Regions from separate parts of the Acidovorax sp. NN32 genome, predicted to be linked through region 2. Evidence: predicted binding sites of a transcription regulator. Region 2 holds the regulator's gene; the other holds the start of a gene.
The links. The regulator FNR, encoded in region 2, switches genes on or off when oxygen is low (the NO sensors DNR and NnrR bind a similar motif). The targets are predictions, from matches to a motif close to TTGATNNNNATCAA.
Positions count from the first base shown of each region.

Region 1: ACT89O_RS05185 (oxygen-binding di-iron domain-containing protein) is a predicted target of FNR. The motif match lies at 1,993-2,006, and genes of this name have one in related genera.

Region 1 covers NZ_CP199679.1:1,128,027-1,131,350, forward strand. The annotation lists gene msrP (protein-methionine-sulfoxide reductase catalytic subunit MsrP) at 1-297, shown strand, start outside; gene ACT89O_RS05180 (protein-methionine-sulfoxide reductase heme-binding subunit MsrQ) at 364-1,017, shown strand; gene ACT89O_RS05185 (oxygen-binding di-iron domain-containing protein) at 1,118-1,936, opposite strand; gene lptM (LPS translocon maturation chaperone LptM) at 2,061-2,270, opposite strand; gene cyaY (iron donor protein CyaY) at 2,283-2,612, shown strand; gene ACT89O_RS05200 (penicillin-binding protein 1A) at 2,671-3,324, opposite strand, start outside.
Region 2 covers NZ_CP199679.1:2,058,731-2,062,054, forward strand. The annotation lists gene ccoG (cytochrome c oxidase accessory protein CcoG) at 1-541, shown strand, start outside; gene ACT89O_RS09530 (FixH family protein) at 615-896, shown strand; gene ACT89O_RS09535 (hypothetical protein) at 948-1,241, shown strand; gene fnr (fumarate/nitrate reduction transcriptional regulator Fnr) at 1,310-2,032, opposite strand; gene hemN (oxygen-independent coproporphyrinogen III oxidase) at 2,220-3,324, shown strand, end outside.

The DNA.
Region 1 (3,324 bases), 930 kb from region 2:
CCTGTTCGCCTGGTGGTGCCGTGGAAGTACGGCTTCAAGAGCGCCAAAAGCATTGTCAAGATCCGCTTTGTCGAGAAAGAACCCGGCACGGCATGGAACAAGGCGGCCAAGCAGGAATACGGCTTTTACTCAAACGTGAACCCTGAGGTGGACCACCCTCGCTGGAGCCAGGCCACCGAGCGACGCATTGGCGAAGATGGCCTGTTTGCCAAAAAGCGCAAGACGCTCATGTTCAACGGCTATGAAGCCCAGGTGGGGCAGCTGTACGCGGGCATGGACCTCAAGAAGTTCTACTGATCTTCATTCGCCTTTTTTCTCCGCTTGACGTGTAGGTAAAGCGGCAGAAGAGGGGCGCGGATCACCATGCGCAAACTCTTCCTCCATTCTGCCGCCAAGCCCGTGATCTTTGCACTGTGCCTGCTTCCGTTGGCGTGGCTGGTCTACGCTGCGGCGGCCAATCAGCTGGGCGCCAATCCGGCCGAGGCCCTGATCCGCGCCACGGGTGACTGGACGCTGCGCGCGCTCTGTCTGGTGCTGGCCGTTACGCCGCTGCGCGTGGTGACTTCCACGCCCCAGCTTGCGCGCTTTCGGCGCATGCTGGGCCTGTTCGTGTTTTTCTACGGCCTGCTGCACCTGCTGAGCTACGCCTGGTTCGACATGGGTTTTGATGGGACCGACATCGTGCGCGACATCATCAAGCGGCCTTTCATCCTGGTCGGGTCTCTGGCGCTGCTGGTGCTCACGCTGCTTGCCGCCACATCGTTCAACCGCGCGATCAAGGCTTTGGGCGCAAAGCGCTGGCAGGCGCTGCACCGCAGCGTATACGCAGTGGCGGGCCTGGCCATCCTGCACTTCTTCTGGATGCGCGCTGGCAAGAATGATTTTGGCGAGGTGGCGGTGTATGCGGCGGTTTTGTCAGCTTTGCTGGGCTGGCGGCTGTGGCACCGGCTGCGCAAGCGTCGGCCAACCCAGGGTACGGCGGGGGCCAAGGCATCCCAAGCCGCCCGCACGTCGTAGCGCTGTGCTTGTGGAATTATTTGCTATATAAATAATAGCTGCTGGAGCTTGATGGTAAAGCGCCAGCAGCAAATTTAGCCTGAAATTCCAAGACCTGCGGCTACCGCGCCGGTGCCGCGCGCATCTGCCGGGTCACAGGATCGATGTAACCGGTGGGAATCTGGTACGCCCGATCGTCAAACAGGTCGATGCCACACATGAGGTTCTCGATCCAGCTGAAGAAATCGCTGATCGCCTGCTTGCCCATGATGGGCGCGCCGTGCTGTGGCACCAGCATGGCGATATCAAGTTGCCGTGCCATGCGGACCCAGAGCCGCAGGATCTTGTTGGACACCATATAGCGGCGGTGAAATCCCTCCATGCGCGGGATGTGAGCCTTGAGGTCGGTCACCGGCACACGAGCCTCGGCGCCCGACATCATCGACACCCCCAGGTCGCCGGTGAACAGGATGCGGCTGACCGGGTCGTAGAAGTGAAAGTTGCCCTCGGAGTGCATGAAGTGCGCAGGCAGCAGCACCAGTTCATGGCGGCCCAGGGGCAGATGCCCCCCACTGTCGGGCACACCGATGACGCGATTTTCCGTCTTGCCTACCTTGGTGAAGTGGGGCGCAAAACGTTCCCAGACGCGTGAGATCACCAGGTCGGCCTTGGTGCTGGTCATCCAGCGATCCAGCGAGGCAATGATGTCTGGGTCTGCATGCGAAGCGATCAGGTACGACAGCTTGTGCGGTGGGAAGTGCTTGGTCATCCCCATGAACAGCTCGTTGAAGGCCAGGTTGCCACCGGGGTCGATGATGGCGCCGGTGTCGTCGTCCACGATCAGAAACTGGTTGGCCTGAACGGCCTGACCGTCTTCTTCGATGAGGTCGGTGAACATCAGACAAGCATGGTTCTTGTCGCGGTAGAGTTCGAGGGCCATGGCCATCCTGCGGTGCAATAAAGCACGAACTGTACGATTGACCCTCTGAGACGTCCTTGATAGAAATCAAGTGCCCTGGTGGTATTGGTGATCAGAACCGTTGTCCCGGTCCTTCTGCCGCTTTTCAGCGCGGCGCTGACGCTGAAGCTGCGGGGGGCTGCGCAGGGCTGGCGGTACCGACGCCGGGGGTCAAGGTCTGGGGCAGGGTCGCACGCTGCGCAGCTGCCGGACTGCTGGGCAAATACAGGGGGCCCCGTTGACCGCAACCTGCAAGGGCTGCCGCACTGGCAGCAAGGACAAGCGTCCTGACTAGAATTTGGGAAGCTTTCAACATGCGTAAATTGTAATGACCGACCTCGAATTCATGGACCACGCCGAAAAACTGCTGCTTGCCGTCGAGCGCAGCTGCGATCGCATCAACGATGCGACCGATGCCGATGTGGACGCCCAGCGCTCCGGGGGCATGGTGACATTGACGTTCCCCAACCGTAGCCAGATCGTCATCAATCTGCAAAAACCTCTGCACGAGGTGTGGATGGCCGCGCGGTCCGGTGGTTACCACTACCGGTTTGACGGCCAAGCCTGGCAGGACACCAAAGGAGCAGGCGAGTTCTTTGACTGCCTGAGCCGCGACGCAGCCGCCCAAGCGGGTTTGCCACTGCAGTTTTCAGCTTGAGCCACCCTCCTGGGTGGCTCACGTCTCTCAGGTAGATGGAAGAGCGTCCGCAACGCCATCAGTTGCGGAACAGGTCCAGGATGCGGTTTCGCTCTTCGGTGGGCGGTGGCGCTTGTGGAGCCACAGCGGGTGATGCGGATCGGTCATCGAGACCCACACTTGGGATACCGCTGTTGCGCGCGTACTCGTCGTAGAACCATTCCCCGCCTACATTGACCACGCCGGCGGGCACTGTGGGCTCCATGACGGGGACACCCTTGAGTGCACGTTCCATGAAATTGATCCATACCGGCAGGCTGAGGCCGCCCCCTGTTTCGCGGCTTCCCAGGTTACGCGGCGTGTCGTAGCCAATCCAGGTCACTGCAGCGATCGTGGGTTGATATCCGGCAAACCATGCGTCCACAGAATCGTTGGTGGTCCCGGTTTTTCCGTAGAGGTCTGGCCGCTTCAGCGTAGCTTGCGCCCGCGCTGCGGTACCGGAGCGCGTGACCTCTTGCAGCAGGCTGTTCATCACGAAGGCGTTGCGGGCGTCAATGGCACGCGGTTGTTCGCCGGTGACCGGCGGAGTCGTTTCAGAGATGACACGGCCCTTGTGGTCGGTGACCTTGGTGATCAGCCAGGGGTTCACGCGGTATCCGCCGTTGGCAAAGACGGAATAGGCCGTAGCCATTTGCAGGGGTGTGACGGAGCCCGCGCCCAACGCCATGGTGAG
Region 2 (3,324 bases):
CTGCGGCCTGTGCGTGGACGCCTGCAATACCGTGATGGACAAGATGCAGTATCCGCGCGGGCTCATCCGGTTTTCTACGCAGAACGGCGTGGCCAAACGGTGGAGTCAGTCGCAGATCCTGCGCCGCGTGCTGCGGCCGCGTGTGCTGATATACAGCGCGGTCCTGGTGGCCCTGTGCGTAGGCATGATGGCCAGCCTTGTCACACGCACGCCCTTGAAGGTGGATGTGGTGCGTGATCGGGCGGCGCTGTCGCGCATCGTGGCGGGTGGAAAGCTGGAGAACATCTACCGCCTGCAGATCATGAACGCCACTGAAGGCCCCCAGCGCTATCGCATCAGTGTGCGTGGCCTTGAAGGGCTGGAAGTCGCTTCTGATGCCGAGGTGGACATCGGTGCGGCGGAGTCCCGGTGGGTGGCCGTCCGTTTGCAGATACCCTATGGATCAGCCCCTTCAGGATCACATGCCGTGCAGTTCGATGTCCAGGCTTTGAGCGCGGACGCCCATGTGAGCGAGAAATCCGTGTTTCTGGTGCCGCGATAACGCAGCGCGCGCCCGGGTGCAAGACCTTCGCGGGTCTTGCTTTGAGCAAGATAATTTTTGAGGAGTAAGCACCATGCCATCCAGTTCCGCCCTCGGCACTGCCCCTTCTGCCGCTGCACCCTGGTGGAGGTTTGGCCATGTGTGGCTGATCATCGCCGGTCCCGTGATCGTGATCATTGCAGGGTTTGTGACCCTGTGGCTCGCGATATCGCGCCCCGACCCTGTAGTCGCGGAAGATTATTACCGCCAGGGCATCGAGATCAACAAGACACTGGCCACCCCAGAAAAAAGCCTGTTGCCAGCCATGAAGGGCCGCAACCACGCTGCCACCCCGGTCCAGGACCAGCCGCGCTGAACCCACCTGGCCGGGCGGCATGCCTGCACGGCCTTACCAGGAGACAAACCAATGTGGATGCAACGCGTGATGTGGATTGCCTGGCCGGCCTTTTTGATGGCCGGTGTGATGGAAATGCTGGTTTTTGCGATGGTGGATCCGCAAGACCTGCACTGGTTTGGGCAGCCGTTGGCATTGTCACGGCAGGGCGTGTACACGCTTGCCTTTTTTGCGTTCTGGATGATCACGATGGCATCCAGCGCGTTGACCACGCTGCTGGCGATGTCACCGTTTGAACTTAACCGTTGCCCGGTTCCCGAAGGCGAACGTCCCGATGACTGCCGCAAGACATCATCGTGCCCTTGAGCGGTAGTGCCACCTATTGGCTAAGGTCAATGTGGTAAGGACTGCCAGGATGGCAGACCACAGCAGGTTCAGTGGCAGGCTTGCTGGTTGTTCACGATGCGCTTGAGGGCCTCGGTCTCCAGGATGCGCACATGGCGCTGCTTGACCTCGACAATGCCTTCTTCCACAAACTTGGAGAAGGTGCGGCTCACGGTTTCGAGCTTGAGGCCCAGGTAGCTACCGATCTCTTCGCGGGTCATGCGCAGCACGAGCTCGGACTGCGAGAACCCCCGGGCGTGCAGGCGCTGAACCAGGTTGAGCAGGAACGCAGCCAGGCGCTCCTCAGCGCGCATGCTGCCCAAGAGCAGCATCACGCCATGCTCGCGGACAATCTCGCGGCTCATGATCTTGTGCACATGGTGCTGCAAGGCGGTGACTTCGCGGGACAGCTCTTCGATGCGGTCAAACGGCATGACGCAGACTTCCGCGTCTTCCAGGGCCACCGCATCGCAGGTGTGGTGGTCATTCACGATGCCATCAAGGCCGATGATCTCGCCTGCCATCTGAAAACCCGTGACCTGGTCACGCCCGTCTTCGGTGGCTACACATGTTTTGAAGAAGCCGGTTCGAATGGCATAGAGCGAGGTGAAGGATTCGCCGTTGCGGAAAAGGGTTCCACCGCGTTTGATCTTGCGGCGAACGGCAACGACCTCGTCAATGCGTTGCAGCTGTTCCTCGCTCAGCCCCACCGGCATGCACAGCTCGCGCAGGTTGCAGTTGGAGCAGGCGACTTTGATGGTGAGCGGGTTCATAGGCACAGAGGCTGGGTAAGGTTTGAGCATATCGCCCCATATGCCTAACAGGCTGGGCCTTTGGTTGCGGGTGGGCGACTGATGTGCATCAAATTGTCGCTGTTCGTCCCGGCCCATCACTTGATGCAGGTCAAGGACATGGAGTGCAGCTTACGGCACAGTCGAAGTGTACGCAAGGAATTTGCCCATGACCGCTGTTTCGCCCGAGCTGCTGCGCCGTTTCGACGTGCCAGGGCCCCGTTATACCTCTTACCCAACAGCTGACCGTTTCGTCGAGGCCTTTGGGCAGGACGACTACGCGCTTGCCTTGGAGCAGCGCAGGCTGGGCTCCATGACGAAGGCCTTGCCGCTGTCTTTGTACGTGCACATCCCCTTTTGCGAGTCCCTTTGTTACTACTGCGCCTGCAACAAGATCATCACCAAACACCATGATCGGGCAGAGGTGTATTTGCGGTATTTGAGCCGCGAGATTGACTTGCACACAGCACACTGCGGCACGGGGCAGGTGGTGAGTCAGCTTCACCTGGGTGGTGGCACGCCCACTTTTCTATCGGACGAGGGCTTGCGGGAGCTGATGGGCATGCTCAAACGCAGCTTTTCGTTGGCGCCGGGCGGGGAGTATTCGATTGAGGTGGACCCTCGCACCGTCAATGCGGACCGCCTTGCAGTGCTGGCGGAACTGGGGTTCAACCGACTGAGCTTTGGGGTGCAGGATTTCGATCCCGAGGTTCAAAAGGCCGTTCACCGCATACAGCCTGCCGAGCAGGTGTTTTCGCTGGTGGAGTCCGCACGTTCGCTGGGTTTTGAATCCATCAATGTGGATTTGATCTACGGCCTGCCTCGGCAGACGCCAGAGTCGTTTGACCGCACGCTGGCCCAGGTTACGCAGCTGCGGCCTGACCGTATCGCGTTGTACGCGTATGCCCATCTGCCAGAACGTTTCAAGCCTCAGCGCCGTATTGTTTCGGCCGAGTTGCCAGCGGCTGCAGGCAAGGTGTCGATGCTCTCCCGTTCGCTGGACGCCTTCATGGATGCTGGGTACGTGTATGTGGGCATGGACCACTTTGCATTGCCTGAGGATGCATTGGCAGTCGCCAAGCGCCAGGGGCGTCTGCACCGCAACTTCCAGGGCTACAGTACGCAACCTGATTGCGACCTGATCGGCCTGGGGGTGTCTGCGATTGGCCGGGTCGGAGCCACCTACAGCCAAAATGCCAAGACCCTGGATGAGTATTACGATTTTCTGAATCAGGGGCGCCTGCCCGTCGTTCGTGGGTTGGCCCTGACGCGCG